DNA from 4 places in the Streptomyces sp. NPDC056169 genome. Region 1 is predicted to be linked to each of the others. Evidence: riboswitches for the same ligand, from Rfam matches in the RefSeq annotation. Region 1 holds a riboswitch; each other region holds the start of a gene.

Evidence for each region. Region 1 has a riboswitch for cobalamin ahead of ACFC0G_RS16075 (energy-coupling factor ABC transporter permease). Riboswitches for the same ligand answer to the same signal wherever they lie in the genome.
Region 2: another riboswitch for cobalamin. It lies ahead of ACFC0G_RS00325 (cobalamin biosynthesis protein); the one in region 1 lies ahead of ACFC0G_RS16075 (energy-coupling factor ABC transporter permease).
Region 3: another riboswitch for cobalamin. It lies ahead of ACFC0G_RS10560 (ribonucleoside-diphosphate reductase subunit alpha); the one in region 1 lies ahead of ACFC0G_RS16075 (energy-coupling factor ABC transporter permease).
Region 4: another riboswitch for cobalamin. It lies ahead of ACFC0G_RS38625 (ABC transporter substrate-binding protein); the one in region 1 lies ahead of ACFC0G_RS16075 (energy-coupling factor ABC transporter permease).

What each region holds. Positions count from the first base shown of each region.
Region 1 covers NZ_JBHJUO010000009.1:4,903-9,359, reverse strand. The annotation lists gene cbiQ (cobalt ECF transporter T component CbiQ) at 1-411, opposite strand, end outside; gene ACFC0G_RS16080 (energy-coupling factor ABC transporter substrate-binding protein) at 418-885, opposite strand; gene ACFC0G_RS16075 (energy-coupling factor ABC transporter permease) at 894-1,592, opposite strand; cobalamin riboswitch at 1,621-1,828, opposite strand; gene ACFC0G_RS16070 (RidA family protein) at 1,871-2,329, shown strand; gene ACFC0G_RS16065 (VOC family protein) at 2,370-2,762, opposite strand; gene ACFC0G_RS16060 (ArsR/SmtB family transcription factor) at 2,759-3,061, opposite strand; gene ACFC0G_RS16055 (PTS-dependent dihydroxyacetone kinase phosphotransferase subunit DhaM) at 3,120-3,533, opposite strand; gene dhaL (dihydroxyacetone kinase subunit DhaL) at 3,530-4,150, opposite strand; gene dhaK (dihydroxyacetone kinase subunit DhaK) at 4,206-4,457, opposite strand, start outside.
Region 2 covers NZ_JBHJUO010000001.1:56,495-60,951, forward strand. The annotation lists gene ACFC0G_RS00310 (alpha/beta hydrolase) at 1-963, opposite strand, end outside; gene ACFC0G_RS00315 (anion permease) at 1,372-2,643, shown strand; gene ACFC0G_RS00320 (hypothetical protein) at 2,656-2,877, shown strand; cobalamin riboswitch at 3,013-3,145, shown strand; gene ACFC0G_RS00325 (cobalamin biosynthesis protein) at 3,179-4,165, shown strand; gene ACFC0G_RS00330 (cobyric acid synthase) at 4,162-4,457, shown strand, end outside.
Region 3 covers NZ_JBHJUO010000005.1:349,585-354,041, forward strand. The annotation lists gene ACFC0G_RS10545 (DUF3311 domain-containing protein) at 1-42, shown strand, start outside; gene mctP (monocarboxylate uptake permease MctP) at 39-1,685, shown strand; gene ACFC0G_RS10555 (GNAT family N-acetyltransferase) at 1,768-2,268, shown strand; cobalamin riboswitch at 2,305-2,445, shown strand; gene ACFC0G_RS10560 (ribonucleoside-diphosphate reductase subunit alpha) at 2,577-4,457, shown strand, end outside.
Region 4 covers NZ_JBHJUO010000039.1:17,540-21,996, reverse strand. The annotation lists gene ACFC0G_RS38630 (FecCD family ABC transporter permease) at 1-303, opposite strand, end outside; gene ACFC0G_RS38625 (ABC transporter substrate-binding protein) at 444-1,508, opposite strand; cobalamin riboswitch at 1,575-1,782, opposite strand; gene ACFC0G_RS38620 (cold-shock protein) at 1,818-2,024, opposite strand; gene ACFC0G_RS38615 (APC family permease) at 2,169-3,998, opposite strand; gene ACFC0G_RS38610 (DJ-1/PfpI family protein) at 4,354-4,457, opposite strand, start outside.

The DNA of each region.
Region 1 (4,457 bases):
CACCCCTGCCCGGACCAGCCGGGGGAGCACGTCGGAGACGGGCGTCGTGAACGCGAAGAGCAGCACGCCCAGCGAGGCCGAAGCGGTCCGCAGCAGCAGCTCGCCCGCGTGGACGGGCCCGCCGGGCGCGAGGGCGACGAACCCCCGCGCCCCACCCACCTCGAAGAGGAGCGGCACCGCGCCCGTGACGCAGAACCCGAGCGGCACACGGAACGCCCGCCACAGCTGGCGGCCCGCCACGCCGGCCGGTCCGAGCAGGACCGCGAGCGTGGCCGCCGCGACGAGCACCGCGCCCGGCCACGGCGGCAGACACACCGCGCAGAGTGTGAGCCCGAAGCCGAGCAGGGCCTTCTCGGCGGGATGGCGGCGGCGCCAGCGACTGCTGTGCGCCGCCGCGTCGATCGGCAGCATGGGCGGCTACGCGCCCTTGCCTTCGACGGCGCCGGAGCCGGAGCCGGCCGCCGATACGGCTGCAGCCTCCCCGGGCGCCGCCGCCTCCCCGGGTGCTGCCGACTCCCCGGGCCGCGCCTCCACTCCTGCCTCCGCAGGCTGTGCCGCCGTTCCCTCGGTCTGCGCCGCCAGGGCGCGGGCCTCGCCCTGCCGGCGACCGCGCCGTACGCCGAAGTAGTACGCGAGGACACCGGCGCCGAGCGCGGCCTGGAGGGCGAACAGCGCCGACTCGATCTCCCCGGACGGCGGTTCGTACAGGGGGCTGAACCACGGTTCGTACTCCGGCTGGAGCTCCGTGATCGCGGTCTCCGCCTCCGCGTCCGCCCCGGTGAACGGCTCCTCCTTGTGGTCGCCGAGCCCCAGCGCGAGCGGCAGCACCGCGAGCGCGGCGACGACGAGCAGCAGCAGCGCGTTGATCTTCGTGTTCCGGCTCATGGTGACGCTCATCGCGCGGTCGCCTCCTCGGGTCGTTCGGCGCCGGGCCTGCCCAGCACGCCCAGCCGGGTCAACTCGCCCTTGCTGGACTGCGTGAGCAGCCGCATCACGAGCACGGTGAGCAGGCCCTCGCTCACCGCGAGCGGAATCTGCGTCACGGCGAAGATGGAACCGAACTTGGCCAGGGCGCCCAGCACGCCGCTGCCCTGGTCGGGGAAGGCCAGCGCGAGCTGCACGCTCGTGACGCAGTACGTCGACAGATCGGCGACGAACGCGCCGAAGAAGACGGCGACCATCAGCGGCGCGCCGAACCGGCGCACCAGCAGATAGGTCCCGTACCCCGCCCAGGGCCCGACGATCGCCATCGAGAAGGCGTTGGCGCCCAGCGTGGTGAGCCCGCCGTGGGCGAGCAGCAAGGCCTGGAAGAGCAGAGTGATCGTCCCGAGGACCGCCATGATCGGCGGCCGGAAGAGGATCGCGCCCAGGCCCGTACCCGTCGGATGCGAGCAACTGCCCGTCACGGAAGGGAGCTTGAGCGCGGACAGGACGAACGTGAAGGCGCCGGCGGCGCCGAGCAGCAGGGTGGACTCGGGGTTGGACCGCACCTCGCGGGTGAGCGCGCGGACCCCGTGGACGATGAACGGAGCGGCCGCGACGCCCCAGGCGGCGGCGTGAGCGGGGGGCAGATACCCCTCGGCTATATGCATGGTCGGGAGACCCTCTCCAGCACCTCGTGGATGGACAACGCACCCTGGCCGGTCTCCTGGCTGACGGTCATACGTCCCGACTCCGCCTTCCCACGCCGCGGCGGTCGCCCGCAGCGGTGCAGTGGCTTGCCCGGGGGCGTCTCCCTCGGGTGTGGAGCCGGAACTCCCGATCACAGTGGCGAGGGCCGCACCGGTACTTCACCGGTTTCCCGTACACCAAGGCCCTGCGACACTAGTGCGTTGATCAGGTGCATCACAACGCGAAGGGGTACGGACCGATGGGGAATGTCCGACAGACGGTCAGTTCCGGCTCACCGCTCGAACCGCAGATCGGGTTCTCCCGGGCCGTGCGCAAGGGCGCGCACGTGGCGGTCGCGGGGACGGCGCCCATCGGGGACGACGGGGCCACCGTCGCGCCCGGCGACGTGTACGGGCAGACCGTCAGGTGTCTGGATATCGCCGAGGCGGCGCTGAAGGCCGCGGGGGCGTCGGCGGAGGACGTCGTGCGGACGCGGATCATGCTCACCGACGTGACCCGCTGGAAGGAGGCCGCGCGCGCCCACGGCGAGCGGTTCGCGGAGGTGCGGCCGGTCACGACCTTCGTCGAGGTCTCGCGTTTCATCGACCCCGAATGGCTCGTCGAGATCGAGGTCGACGCCGTGCTCGACGCCGACCTCGACGCCGACCTCGACGCCGACCTCGACTCCAGCTTCGACGCCGGCCCCGACCTCGACTGACGTCCAGGAGGGTGACGCCCGGGAGGGCCGGCCGCTGGGACTACTGCGGCTTCGTCGCGATCTGGATGAGGTTGCCGCAGGTGTCGTCGAAGACGGCGGTGGTGACGGGGCCCATCTCCAGGGGCTCCTGGGTGAAGCGGACGCCGAGGCCGGTCAGGCGCTCGTACTCCGCCCGCACGTCGTCGACCGCGAACTGGGCCAGCGGGATGCCGTCCTGGACGAGCGTGTCGCGGTAGGGCTTGACGGCCGGGTGGCCGGCGGGCTCCAGGAGGAGTTCGGTGCCGGCGGGCTCGTCGGGCGAGACGACCGTCAGCCACCGGTCCGTCTCGCCCAGCGGGACGTCGTGCTTCTTCACGAAGCCGAGGATCTCGGTGTAGAAACGCTCGGCCTTGGCCTGGTCGTCGACGAAGACGCTGGTCAGATGGATCTTCATGGGGTGCTCTTCTCCGGTCCTGGGGTGTCGGGCACGGGCCACCGCTCGGTGATGTGCCGCAGGGGGGCCGTGTTCAGGTCGTGGAACTTGTAGCGGCCCTCCCGCCTGGTCTCGACGAGCCCGGCGGCCTCCAGCACCGTCAGGTGCTGGGAGACCCCCTGGCGCGAGATGCCGAGCTGATGCTTCATGCTCAGCCGCGAGCAGATCTCGAACAGTGTCTGTCCGGACTTCTCCGCGAGCTCGTCGAGGATCGTGCGGCGGGTGGGGTCGGCCAGGGCTTTGAAAAGGTCGTCGGCCACCACCCCAGGATAGGCAACTGTTCACTTGCCTATCAAGTCGACCCGGCCGAGACCCCCCTCACCGCTTGCGATAGGCGTACGCCTCCGAGGCCGCCGCGGCCACCGCGTCGAGATCCCCGCCCGCACTCGCCGTCACCAGGGCCGCGACCGCGCCCTCGACGAACGGCGCGTCGACCAGCCGGGCACGCTCCGGCAGCTCGTCGCCCTCGTCGAGCAGCGCCTTCACGGTCAGGACCGCGCTGCCCAGGTCGACCAGGAGCGCCACCCCGGCGCCGCCGTCGACGGCCTTCGCCGCCTCGCAGATCAGCTCGGCGCTCGTCCCCAGGCCGCCGTCGGGGAGCCCGCCCGCCGGCTGGATCGGCGTGGTCGCGCCGCCGCCCGCGAGGCCCTGCGCCAGTGCCGCCACCGAGGCCGCCACATCCGCGCTGTGCGAGACCAGCACGATGCCGACCGGCGCCGCCGCCGCGCTCATGCCGCCCCCTCCGACCGGGCCGTCCCGGCGAGCTCCGCGAAGAGCAGCGCCGACGATGTCGCCCCCGGATCCTGGTGCCCGATCGACCGCTCGCCGAGATAGCTGGCCCTCCCCTTGCGGGCCTGGAGGGGTACGGTCGCGAGGGCGCCCTCCTCGGCCGCCGCGCGCGCCGCCGCGAACGAGCTCCGCAGCCCCTCCACGGCCGGGACGAGCGCGTCCAGCATCGTCTTGTCCCCCACCTGCGCGCCGCCCAGCTGGGACACGGCGGCCACACCGACGCCGAACGCCTCCGCCAGCTGCTCCCTGCCGACGCGCTCGTCCTCGCCCAGCGCCTTGCCCGTACGGCGCAGCAGCGTCCCGTACAGCGGCCCCGAGGCCCCGCCCACCGTGGAGATCAGCTGCCGTCCGGCGGCGACGAGCACCGCGCCGGGCGTCGCGGGCGGCTCCTTCGCCAGCAGCTCCGCCACGGCCGTGAACCCGCGCTTCAGATTGACACCGTGGTCGGCGTCGCCGATCGCCGAGTCCAGTTCGGTGAGCCGATCGGCCTCACGGTCCACGGCCCCGGCCACGGCCTCCAGCCACCGCACCAGAAACTCCGCACCGAACGTCTCACTCATACCGTCTCCCACTCCCACTCCCATTCCCTCGCCCTACCCGCTCCCACCCGTCCCGTCACCGGCCCCAGCGGAGCGCGGGCGTCTGCACCGGCGCGTCCCACAGGCGCAGCAGCTCCTCGTCCACCTGGCAGAGGGTCACCGAGCAGCCGGCCATGTCGAGCGAGGTCACGTAGTTCCCGACGAGCGTCCGGGCCACCGGGATGTGGCGCTCGGCCAGTACCCGCTGCACCTCGGCGTTGAATCCGTACAGTTCGAGCAGCGGCGTCCCGCCCATCCCGTTGACCAGCGCGAGCACCGGCCCGGACGG
Region 2 (4,457 bases), on a different contig from region 1:
GGGGCCGTGCAGGAGGAGGACGGGGACGCGCAGGGCGCCGGGTGCGGAGGCGGCCTGGAGCCGGTCCGCGTGCGGACCCGTACGGGCCTGGGCGGCGCGGACGGCGAGCGGGAGCAGCGGTCCGGGGACGTGGTGGGCCGCGGCGAGGCCGCGGAGGGTGGCCTCCCAGTCGAGGACCGGGGAGTCGAGGACGAGGCCGCTGATCCGGTCGCGTACGCCCGACTCGGCGGCGGCGCGCAGGGCCATCGCGGCGCCGGTCCCCCAGCCGTGCAGGACGACCTTGGCGGCGCCGCGGCGGACGGCGTAGCGGATGGCGGCGTCGACGTCCCGCCACTCGGAGTCGCCGAGGTGGGCGAGACCGTCCGGGGAGGCGGGCGCCCCCTCGTCGCCGCGGTAGGCGGGGACGAGGACCGGGATCTTGCGCCGGTTGAAGAAGGGGACGAGGTTCAGGGGGTGCTCGCGGGTGGTGCCGAGGCCGTGCAGCGCGATCACCCACGTGGTGCGGGGGGCCGACACGAGCCAGCCGGGCAGGGGGCCGAGCTCGCCGGGGATCTCGACGTCCTCGTGCGCGAGCCCTAGGGCGCTGATCGGGGTGCCCCGGTGGAGCTGGGGGGTGAGGCGGACGCGGGCGCCGGGGCCGAGGACACCGAGCTCGACCCGTTCGAGGCGGCGGACGACGGTGTCGGCGGTGTGGGGGACCCGGTCGAGGACGGGGCCGAGGACGGCGTGGAGGCCGGGGGCCTCCATTCCGTACGTGCCGGGGCGCAGCGAGGCGAGGCTGCGGGTGAGGGTGATCCGTTCGGGTCCCGTGGCGTGCACGGTGAGTCTGGGGTCTCCCGGGAGTGGTCGTCCGGACGGCACCCTGAGGGCGACGTCGCTGGCGTACCGGCCGGCCGCTACCGCGGCCGCACCGACACCGATCAGGGTGGTGACGGCCGCTGCCGTCGCTGTAGCCGGGCGCACGCTCCCAGTGTCGGCAGGTCGCGGGCGGCCTGCCACCGGGCGGACCCGGCCGGGGGGCCTCGCACCTCCGAGGGGCCTCGCACCTCCGAGGGGGCCTCGCGCCTCCGGGGATCCCTCCCGCGAGTGACATGGCTCTCCTCGGCGGGGTCCCCCGGTCGGATGGTCCGGTCCAGGGAGCGGAACGGGGCGGCGGGGGGTGAACCGGGCAGGCTCGCCGGTGCCCCGTAACGGCCCGGATTACCCGGGGTCGCAGGGTGACCGCATCGTGGACGCACTCCCCGGCGGGGGGCTAAGCGGAATGTCTTGACACCGGATGGGGACACCACGTCGCCCGCCCCAGTTCATCTTCCGTTCACCCAGGTTGCTTACGTTCGTCGAGCCACTGACGTCAAACGATTGCCTGGGTAAATGGAACACATCACGCTGCTGCTCGCCATTGTGGTCGTGACAGCTCTCGTGTTCGATTTCACGAACGGTTTCCACGACACCGCCAACGCGATGGCCACGACCATCTCGACCGGTGCACTCAAGCCCAAGACGGCGGTGGCCATGTCCGCCGTGCTGAACCTCGTCGGCGCGTTCCTGTCCGTGGAGGTCGCCAAGACGATCTCCGGCGGGATCATCAACGAAGAGGGCATTCGTACAGAAGTGATCTTCGCGGCGCTCGTGGGCGCCATCCTGTGGAACCTGCTGACCTGGCTCCTGGGCCTGCCGTCCAGCTCCTCCCACGCGCTCTTCGGCGGCCTCATCGGCGCAGCGGTCATGTCGGCCGGCTGGTCGGCCGTGAACGGCCCCACCATCGTCACCAAGGTCCTCATCCCGGCCGTCGCCGCGCCGATCGTCGCCGGCCTCGCCGCGATGCTGGCCACCCGGCTGACGTACAAGATCGGCGCCAAGACCGAGGCGAAGCACACCGCCAAGGGCTACCGGGTCGGCCAGATCGCCTCCGCGGGTCTCGTCTCCCTCGCCCACGGCACCAACGACGCCCAGAAGACGATGGGCATCATCACCCTCGCCCTGGTCACCCAGGGCGTCGTCGCCCCCGGCTCCAACCCGCCTCTCTGGGTCATCGTCGCCGCCGGCGTCGCGATCGCGCTCGGCACCTACCTCGGCGGCTGGCGCATCATCCGCACCATGGGCAAGGGCCTCACCGACCTCCAGCCGCAGCAGGGCTTCGCCGCCCAGACCAGCGCCGCCACGGTCATCCTCGCCTCCTCGCACCTCGGCTTCTCCCTCTCCACCACCCAGTCCTGCTCGGGTGCCGTGATGGGCGCGGGCCTCGGCCGCAAGGGCGGCGTCGTCCGCTGGTCGACCGCGACCCGGATGTTCGTCGCCTGGGGCCTGACCCTGCCCGCCGCCGCCCTCGTCGGCGCCGGTGCCGAGTTCCTCACCAAGCAGGGCCCCTGGGGCATCGCCGCCGTCGCGGTCCTGCTGGTCTCCGGCTCGGCCGTCATCTGGTCGCTGTCCCGCCGCAAGCCGGTCGACCACAACAACGTCACCGACGACGACCTCGACGGCGAGTCCGAGCCCGCGGGTGTGGTGACCACCGCCATCGCGGCCGTCACCCCGCCGCCGGCCGGTTCCGTCGCCGCCGTCGCGGACGAGGACCTCAAGACCACCATCCCCTCGCCGGTCCCCACGGACCCGGCCGCTCCCCCGGCCCCCGCCGCAGCGGTGTAAGGAACCAACGACATGAAGATCGACTGGGCAGCTCTCGGCGCCGTCTTCGGGGTCAGCCTCGTGGCGACCGTCGCCCTCGTGGGCCTCTTCACCCTCGGCATCATCGGCCTCTCCAAGCAGGAGCAGGCCGCCGCCCAGGGCGGCTCGGCCACGATGGCCCGCACCGGCGCCTACGCCTGCTTCGCCCTGTGCGTGGCGGCCGTGGCGTACGGCATCTATCTGATCGTCGCCTGACGGTCCTCTCTGTACGACGGCCGGGCGGTCCGCACCTTCGGGTGCGACCGCCCGGCCGTCGTGTGTGTGGTCCGTGTTTGTGGTGCTTCGCACAGTGACCTGTCGCAGGTCAAGGGTGAGTTGACGGGTGTTCGCGGGCCGTGGTGGACTGCCGAGGCCATTACGGCGGCAGCAGAGGAAGTCCGGTGCGAATCCGGCGCGGTCCCGCCACTGTGACCGGATCCGACGGGTCCGGAAGTCAGGAACTCTCGCCGCCGGTCACGTCGATCCAGGGCGCGGACCCTGAGTGAGGACCTGCGCCATGCCCGGCCGCACCAGAACCAGCCGCCTTTCCCCGGACGGATTCGCGTACGGCGCGGCCCTCGGGCTCGCCGTCGACCGGCTCGTCGGCGATCCCCGCCGCGGACACCCCGTCGCCGCCTTCGGCCGGGCCGCCGCCGCGGTCGAACAGCGCCTCCACCACGACCACCGCGGCTGGGGCGCCCTGCACACCGCCGTCTGCGCCGGCTCCACCGCCGCCCTCGGCGCGCTCGCCGCCCGGGCCGTCCGGGACCGGCCGGCCGCCGCCGTGGCGCTCACCGCCGCCTCCGTCTGGGCCGTCGTCGGCGGGACGACCCTGGGCCGCGAGGCCCGTGCGATCGGCGGGGCGCTCGCCGTCGGGGACCTGGACGTCGCCCGGGAGCGGCTGCCGCACCTGTGCGGGCGCGACCCGCAGTCCCTGGACGGTCCCGCGATGGCCCGCGCGGTCGTCGAGTCCGTCGCCGAGAACACCTCCGACGCCGTGGTCGGCGCCCTCTTCTGGGGCGCGGTCGCCGGCGTGCCGGGCCTCGTCGCCTTCCGGGCCGTCAACACCCTCGACGCGATGGTCGGCCACAAGTCCCCGCGCCACCGCCGCTTCGGCTGGGCCTCGGCCCGGCTCGACGACGTGGCCGGCTGGCCCGGAGCCCGGCTGACGGCCGTCGCCGCGACGCTCGCCGGAGGGAATCCGCGCGGGGCCGTACGGGCCTGGCGGGCGGACGCGGACCGGCACCCGAGCCCCAACGCGGGGCCCGTCGAGGCCTCGTTCGCGGGCGCCCTCGGCGTACGGCTCGGGGGGACCCTCTCGTACGGCGGGCGGGTCGAGCACCGGCCCGTGCTGAACGGGGAAGGGCGGCCCGTCGAGGTCGCCGACATCGACCGGGCGGTCCGGCTCTCGCGCCGGGTCACCGCCGTGACCCTGGCCGCCTGTGTCGGCGGCCGCATGATCATCGGTGCTGCCGTGAAGAACGCGAAGCGGAGGAACGCATGAGGGGTGGGGGCCTGCTGGTCGCCGGGACCACGTCCGACGCCGGCAAGAGCGTCGTGACGGCCGGCATCTGCCGCTGGCTGGTCCGCAAGGGCCTGAAGGTGGCGCCGTTCAAGGGACAGAACATGTCCCTCAACTCCTTCGTGACCCGCGAGGGCGCCGAGATCGGGCGGGCCCAGGCCATGCAGGCCCAGGCCGCCCGGGTCGAGCCGACCGCGCTCATGAACCCGGTCCTGCTCAAGCCGGGCAGCGACCGCTCCAGCCAGGTCGTCCTGATGGGCAAGCCGGTGGGCGA
Region 3 (4,457 bases), on a different contig from region 1:
CAGCTGGACCAGCGTGCCCGCAAGGGAGGTGACGCACGATGAAGGACGTGACCGGCGTGAACGGCGTGGCACTCGCCGTGTTCATCTTCTTCTTCCTGGCCGTCACGGTCATGGGATTCCTCGCCTCGCGCTGGCGCAGGGCCGAGAACGAGAACAGCCTCGACGAATGGGGCCTGGGCGGCCGGTCGTTCGGCACCTGGGTGACCTGGTTCCTGCTCGGCGGCGACCTCTACACCGCGTACACCTTCGTCGCCGTCCCGGCGGCCATCTACGCGGCGGGCGCGGCCGGCTTCTTCGCCGTCCCGTACACGATCCTGGTGTACCCGCTGATCTTCACCTTCCTGCCGCGCCTCTGGTCGGTCTCGCACAAGCACGGGTACGTCACCACCTCGGACTTCGTGCGCGGCCGCTGGGACTCCAAGGGCCTCTCGCTCGCGGTGGCCGTCACCGGCATCCTCGCCACCATGCCGTACATCGCGCTCCAGCTCGTCGGCATCCAGGCCGTCCTGGACGTGATGGGCGTCGGCGGCGGCGAGACCACCCACTGGTTCATCAAGGACCTGCCGCTGCTCATCGCCTTCGGTGTCCTCGCGGCGTACACGTACTCCTCGGGCCTGCGCGCCCCCGCGCTCATCGCGTTCGTCAAGGACACCCTGATCTACATCGTCATCGCGGTGGCGATCATCTACATCCCGATCAAGCTCGGCGGCTTCGACGAGATCTTCGCCAAGGCGGGCGAGGCGTACGGGCAGACCAACCCGGCGACCGGCAAGCCGCGCGGCGCGCTCGTCCCCGGCGAGGCCGGGCAGTGGACGTACGCGACGCTGGCGCTCGGCTCGGCGCTCGCGCTCTTCATGTACCCGCACTCCATCACGGCGACCCTGTCGTCGCGGAGCCGTGAGGTCATCCGCCGCAACACCACGATCCTGCCGCTGTACTCGCTGATGCTGGGCCTGCTCGCGCTGCTCGGCTTCATGGCGATCGCCGCCGGGATCCAGGTCAAGAACGGCCAGCTCGCCATCCCGCAGCTCTTCGAGACCATGTTCCCGGACTGGTTCGCGGGCGTCGCGTTCGCCGCGATCGGCATCGGCGCGCTCGTCCCGGCCGCGATCATGTCGATCGCCGCGGCCAACCTCTTCACCCGCAACATCTACAAGGACTTCATCAAGCCGGACGCGACCCCGGCCCAGGAGACCAAGGTCTCCAAGCTGGTCTCGCTCTTGGTGAAGGTCGGCGCGCTGGCCTTCGTCCTCACCATGGACAAGACGGTCGCCATCAACTTCCAGCTGCTCGGCGGGATCTGGATCCTCCAGACCTTCCCGGCGCTGGTCGGCGGCCTCTTCACCCGCTGGTTCCACCGCTGGGCGCTGCTCGCCGGCTGGGCCGTCGGCATGGTCTACGGCACGGTCGCCGCGTACGGCGTCGCCAGCCCGACGCAGAAGCACTTCGGCGGCTCCTCCGCCGAGATCCCGGGCATCGGCGAGATCGGCTACATCGGCCTCACCGCGTTCGTCCTCAACGTCGTCGTCACGGTCGTCCTGACCTTCGTCCTCAAGGCCCTGAAGGCCCCCGAGGGCGTCGACGAGACCTCCCCGTCGGACTACACGGTCGACGCGCCGGCCCGCGCGGCGAAGCCGAAGCCGGACCCGCAGGCGGACCCGAAGGTCGGCGCCGGAGCGCACTGACCTCGCGGTACGACACAGGGGCCCGGGATCTCCGCCAGGAAATCCCGGGCCCCTTCCCGTACCCCCGGGGCACACTGCCCCCATGGACTTCACGATCAGGGCGGTACGGCCCGAGGAACACGAGGAGCTCGGGGAACTCACCGGGCTGACATACCTGAACGACGGGCTGCTGCTGTACGGCGAGGACGACTTCTACCTGGACGTACTGAAGGACACGGCCCGGCGGGCCCGCGAGGCCGAGGTGCTCGTCGCCGCCGACGAGGACGACCGGATCATCGGCGGGGTGACCTTCGCCCCCGGCTCCACCCCGTGGGCGGACATCGCCGTCGCCGGCGAGGCCGAGTTCCGGATGCTCGCGGTCGCTCCGGAGGCCCGCGGCAGGGGCGTCGGAGAGGCCCTCGTCCGCGCCTGTGCGGACCGCGCACGGGCCCTGCCGGGGTGCGCGCGGCTCGTGCTCTCCACCGACGCGAAGATGGTCTCGGCGCACCGGATCTACGAGCGGATGGGCTTCGTCCGCACCCCCGAGCGGGACTGGGAACCGATTCCCGGCCACCAGCTGCGGACCTACGCCCTGGAGTTCTGACACACGGACGACACAACATGTGGGGGGTTCTGCGAGCAGCGCCCCCCACATGTATGCTCGTCCTCGCTGTCGACGCAGGGAAATCCGGCGCGAATCCGGAACTGTCCCGCAACGGTGTGCTTCGTGTTGATTCGTACGAAGTGAGTCCGAGGACCTGCCGACAGCACACCCGGTCCAGCCGTTCCGGGTGTCACTGACGTCCGGGCCTCGCGGAGTGGGCCGGTGGACGCGGCGCGTCCTGTGTACGGATGCCCGCCTGCCCGCCTTCCCCCGCCGCGGCCCCGAGCCGAGCGAGGGAGAGCCCCCACGTGACCATCGCGCCCGCCGATCCGGCCACGGCGATCGAGAGCGACGGACCCGGCACCGTGCTGCTGCGGACCCTGACCGATCTCACCGCCGACCTCCCCGACACCGACCCCGGCAAGATCGCCGCCGCCGCGCTCCGCGGCCGCAGCGCCACGTCGGACGAGGCGGAACTGCGCGAGCTGGCCACCGAGGCGGCCGCCGGTCTGATCTCCGAGGACCCGGCCTACTCCCGGCTCGCCGCCCGGCTCCTGACGATCACCATCGCCGAAGAGGCCGCCGGCCAGGGCGCGGTCTGCTTCTCGGCCTCCGTGGCCGTCGGCCACCGCGAGGGCCTGATCGCCGACCGCACCGCCGACTTCGTCGCGCGGCACGCGGACCGCCTCGACGCGACCATCGACCAGACCGCCGACGACCGCTTCGGCTACTTCGGTCTGCGCACCCTCTTCTCGCGCTACCTGCTGCGCCACCCGATCACCCGCAAGGTGATCGAGACCCCGCAGCACTTCATGCTCCGCGTCGCCTGCGGCCTCGCCGAGGACGAGAGCGTCCGCGCGCTCGACGAGGTCGGCGCGCTGTACGGCCTGATGAGCCGCCTGGACTACCTGCCGTCCTCCCCCACGCTCTTCAACTCCGGCACCCGCCACCCGCAGATGTCCTCCTGCTACCTCCTCGACTCCCCGCAGGACGAGCTGGACTCCATCTACGACCGCTACCACCAGGTCGCGCGCCTCTCGAAGCACGCCGGCGGCATCGGGCTCTCCTACTCCCGCATCCGCGCCCGCGGTTCCCTCATCCGCGGCACCAACGGGCACTCCAACGGCATCGTCCCGTTCCTGAAGACCCTCGACGCCTCCGTCGCCGCCGTGAACCAGGGCGGCCGCCGCAAGGGCGCCGCCGCCGTCTACCTGGAGACCTGGCACGCGGACATCGAGGAGTTCCTGGAGCTCCGCGACAACACGGGCGAGGACCAGCGCCGTACGCACAACCTGAACCTGGCGCACTGGATCCCGGACGAGTTCATGCGCCGCGTCAACGCCGACGCCGACTGGTCGCTCTTCTCCCCGGCGGACGTGCCCGAGCTCGTCGACCTGTGGGGCGAGGAGTTCGACGCCGCCTACCGCGCCGCCGAGGCGAAGGGCCTGGCCCGCAAGACGATGCCGGCCCGCGACCTGTACGGCCGGATGATGCGGACCCTGGCCCAGACCGGCAACGGCTGGATGACCTTCAAGGACGCCTCGAACCGGACGGCCAACCAGACCGCCGAGCCCGGCCACACCGTCCACTCCTCCAACCTCTGCACGGAGATCCTGGAGGTCACGGACGACGGCGAGACCGCGGTCTGCAACCTGGGCTCGGTCAACCTCGGCGCGTTCGTGGACGTTTCGACCCAGGACATCGACTGGGAGCGGCTCGACGCGACCGTCCGCACGGCCGTCACCTTCCTCGACCGGGTCGTCGACATCAACTTCTACCCGACCGAGCAGGCCGGGCGTTCCAACGCCCGCTGGCGGCCGGTGGGCCTGGGCGCGATGGGCCTCCAGGACGTCTTCTTCCAGCTGAAGCTGCCGTTCGACTCCCCCGAGGCGCGCGCGCTGTCCACCCGTATCGCCGAGCGGATCATGCTCGCCGCGTACGAGGCCTCCGCCGACCTCGCCGAGCGCAGCGGCCCCGTCCCGGCCTGGGACAAGACGCGCACGGCCCGCGGTGTCCTGCACCCGGACCACTACGACGTCGAGCTCAACTGGCCGGAGCGCTGGGCGGCCCTGCGCGAGCGGATCGCCGCGGTCGGCATGCGCAACAGCCTGCTCCTGGCGATCGCGCCGACGGCGACCATCGCCTCGATCGCGGGCGTCTACGAGTGCATCGAGCCGCAGGTCTCCAAC
Region 4 (4,457 bases), on a different contig from region 1:
GAGGACGAAGGGGTCGGCGAGCGGGTTGCGCAGGAGGGACTGCATCACCGTCCCGCACACGGCGAGTCCGGCGCCGCAGACGGCCGCGAGGAGGGTGCGGGGCAGGCGCAGGTTCCAGACGATCCCGTCCCGGATCGGGGACAGGTCCGAGACGCCCCCGGTCAGGTGGGCGGTGACGACGGACCGGACCTCGCCGACGCGGAGGTCCGCCGGCCCGATCGTGATCGCCACGGCGATCGACGCGCAGAGGACGGCGAGCCCGGCCAGGACCCACAGCACCGCCCGACCACCGTCCGCCACCACGCGGCCGACAGGCCGCCCACGACCACGACCACGGCCACGGGGCCGCGCATCGCTCTGGGGCCGCGCACCGCTCTCGGGTCGCGCAGCGCCCCCAGGTCGCGTGCCTCCCCCGCGTGACGTCTTGGCCGGTCCGGGGAGGGTCACTTGGCGAGTCCGTACGAGCGGAGCGCGGCGGCCACCTTCTCGACGCCCTCGACGGTACGGATCGTGGGGTTCATCGCCTGGCCGCTGAGGAGCACGTACCGCTTCCGCTTCACCGCCGTCATGTTCCTGGTGACCGGGTCGGACTCCAGGAACGCGATCTTCTTCGCGGCGCTCTCGGCCGACTGCGACCGGCGGGTCAGATCGCCGATCACGAGCACGTCGGGGTCGCGGTCCGCGACGGTCTCCCAGTTGATCTGGGGCCACTCCTCGCGCGTGTCGTCGAAGACGTTCTTCACGCCGAGCGCGCGGGTGACGACGCCGGGCGCGCCGCAACAGCCCGCCATGTAGGGGGACTCGGCGTTGGCGAACCAGTAGAGGACGGAGACGTCCGTGAAGTCGCCCGCCGAAGCGGCCTTCGCCACCCGGCCCTTGAGCTCGGCGACGAGCTTCTCGCCGCGCTCCGGCACCCCGAACACCCGGGCCAGGTCCCGGATCTCGCCGTGGACGGTCTCCATGGTGAGCGTCCGGGTGCGGACGCCGTCGCCGTCGCCGCTGTTGTCCTTGCCGGCGCAGTCGGTCGGCGAGAGGTAGGTGGGGACGCCGAGCTTCGCGAACTGCTCGCGGGGGGCCACCCCGCCCTTGCCGAGGGTGTACCCGAACGAGGCGGCGGCGAAGTCGGGTTCGGTGTCGAGCACCTTCTCGAAGGAGGGGTAGCGGTCGGCGAGGCGCGGCACCTTCGCGTTCTGCTTCTCAAGTCCCTTGAGAACGGGGTCGGTCCAGGTCGCGGTGCCGACCATGCGGTCGGCCAGGCCGAGGGAGAGCAGGATCTCGGCGGCGCCCTGGTCGAGGGCGACGGCCCGCCGCGGCGGGCGGTCGATCCGTACGCGCTCACCGCAGTTGTCGAGCGTCACGGGATAGCCGGCCGCGGGCTCCGCGCCCCGGCCCTTCCCCGACGTGGTCCCGGCGGGTCCGCCGCCGCATCCCGTCGCGGTCAGGAGCAGGGCGAGGGTGCCGGCGAGGAGCAGCGCGGCGGAGCGGACGGGGTGGTGTGCGAACGGCACGGAGCATTCCTCTGCGTCCACGGCTCATACGCGGAGCCTGTCGTACGGGTGCTCCCCGGTCGACGGCGTGACGCCGGGGCCGCCAGCAGGTCTTCGGACTCGGGGTCAGCCGGACGGAGCGCCTTCCCGGGCCTGTTCCGCCGCCCAGTGGCCGATGCTCCGCCCGTCGCCCTCACCGCTGCGCGTCAGCTCCGGATTCCCACCGGATTCCCTGACCCGTACGCTCGCCCGTTCGGGTGAGCACAAAGGTGCGACTGGCCTCGGCACAGTACCACCGGCGACCTGTCGCACCTCCGGTCGCGGGCCAGGTCAGAGGCGCAGCTCCTTCGCCTCGAAGCGGCCGTCGCCGAGGACGAGCACGAAGGTGACCTGCTGGCCCTCGGAGAGCGACTGGGCCTCTCCCTCGATGTCCGCCGCGCTGAAGTACACCTGTTCCTCGGAGCCCACGGGGACGACGAAGCCGTACCCGCCGAGACGGTTGAAGGAGTGGACGAACCCTTTGCTTCTGCCTTCCACGGCGGCCTCCCTGTCGTCACCGGCGACGTACCTCTCAGACGCGCCTCTCAGGGGAGATCTACCCCGTCCGCCCGTGCTTCGCCCGTCGCGGGACGCGTCCGCGCGGTACTCCGCGCGCCGCCTACTCGTGCTCCGCTCGGCGCTCTACACGGTGTAGCGGAGGCGGCAGACGACGGCATCGGTGTCCCGGCGGACGGCCCGGGCGACGAGGGCGCCGCGCCGGTTCTGGAGGGGCCGCTGCCACAGCCGTTCCGGTTCGGCCTCCGGGATCAGGACGGTGATCCGGGTGTCGGGCTCGGCCTTCCGGAGTCCGTGGACGTACGCGGTGATCGGGCGCCCGAGCGTGCGGCGCTCGGAGGGGAGCCGGACGAGGGGGACGCCCGGGTTCCACAGGGCCCAGTCGCGCTCCAGGGCCTCCGTGGCCTCCCGGTCCTCCGCGTCCGGGTGGCAGACGGTGACCGCCCGGACCTCGTCCCCGAGGGAGACCGCGGCGGTCAGGGCCTCGCTGGTGAGCCGGGTCAGGGACGAGACCGGGACCAGGACGAGGGAGCGCGCGCGGTGCGGCGGCTCGGGGACGCGGCCGACGCCGAGCCGCTCGCCGATCCTGCCGTAGGCACGGTGGACGGCCTCGAAGGCGAGGACGAGGGCCGGGAGGGCGATCACGATCAGCCAGGCCCCGTCGTGGAACTTGGTGGCGGTGACGACGATCGCGGAGACGCCGGTGAGGACGGCGCCGAGGCCGTTGAGCGCGGCCCTGCCCCACTGCCGGGTCGCGCGCCAGTGCAGGACCATGCCGGTCTGCGCGAGGGTGAAGCCGACGAAGACGCCGATCGCGAAGAGCGGGACGAGGGTGTTGGTGTCGCCGCCGGAGAAGACCAGCAGACCGGCGGAGACGACGGCGAGCCAGACGACGCCGTGGCGGTGGACCTGGCGGTCGGCCTTGAGGCCGAAGACGTGCGGCAGGTAGTCGTCGCGGGCCAGCAGCTTCAGCAGGACGGGCAGCCCGCCGAAGGAGGTGTTCGCGGAGAGCGCGAGGAGCACCATGGTGGCGAACTGGACGACGTAGAAGGCCCAGTTGTGCCCGAGGGAGGCGTCGGCCAGCTGGGCGAGGACGGTGACGCCCTCGACCGGCCGGAGACCGAAGCGGGAGATCAGTACGGAGAGGCCGATCAGCATCACGCCGAGGAGCGCGCCGAGCGCGACCTCCGCGCGCATCGCCCGTTTGGCGGCGGGGGCGCGGAACGACGGGACGGCGTTGGCGAGGGCCTCGACGCCGGTGAGGGCGGAGCAGCCGGAGGCGAAGGCCTTCAGGAGGAGCAGGGCGCCGACCGTCGTGGCGTCGTCGGCGAGCACGGAGGCGTGGCCGGCGGACGCGGCCGTGGAGACCGGGGCGTCACGGAAGAGGCCGACGACGATCAGGATCATGATCGCGCCGATGAACACCGCGGTGGGGGCGATGAACGCCCGCGCGGAGTCGACGATCCCGCGCAGGTTGACGCCGGTGATCAGGACGAGGACGCCGAGGCAGATCGCGAGCCGGTCGTCGTGGAGGCCGGGGAAGGCGGAGGTCAGGGCGGCGACGCCGGCGGTGACGGCGACGGCCACGTTCAGGACGTAGTCCAGGACCAGGGAGCCGGCGGCAACCAGGCTGGTGCGGCGGCCGAGGTACGCCTTGGCGACCGCGTACGATCCGCCGCCGTCCGGGAAGGCGGCGATGACCTGCCGGTACGAGGCCACGAGGACGGCCAGCAGGCCGGCGATGGCGAGGGTGACGGGGAGGGTGAAGCCGAGCCCGTAGCCGCCGGCGGCCGCGAGGACCAGGACGATCGCCTCGGGGCCGTAGGCGACGGAGGCCATCGCGTCGAGCGAGAGCGCGGCGAGCCCCGTCAGGGCCGTCAGCTTGTGTCGGTCACCGGTATCCGGGGGGTCCTCCGCGGTGGGCGCGGCACCGTTCTCGGTGGTCAGGACGGCCATGTGTCTTTTCCTCCACGCGGCGGACGTCGTTGCTGGTCCGCTCAGCGTGTGGCCGTTCCGCGGCAACCGGGACCCCCCTTCCCGCCGTCTTGACGCCGCGCCCCCGGGTCCTTACGTGTTCCTGACGCGGGTACGGGGCAGCCGGGCCGGCCCCGGCGTGGTCCCGGGCCGGCCCTGGCGTGGTCCCGGTGCGGCCCTGGTGTGGTCCCGGTGCGGCCCTGGTGTGGTCCCGGTGCGGCCCTGGTGTGCGGGCCACCCTTGACGATCTCGTAGAATATTCAACAGAGGCCCGGTGCCGGAGATCCCCCGTGTCCGACACCGGGCCTCGTCGACATCACTGCACCTCCCCCGCCGTTCAGTCCCGGGACCAGACCGTGCCGCGGGCCTCGTACTCGAGCATCGCCTCCAGGCTGTTCGCCGCGTCCGGGCCCAGCTCCCGCCGGACCAGCCAGAGGGCGA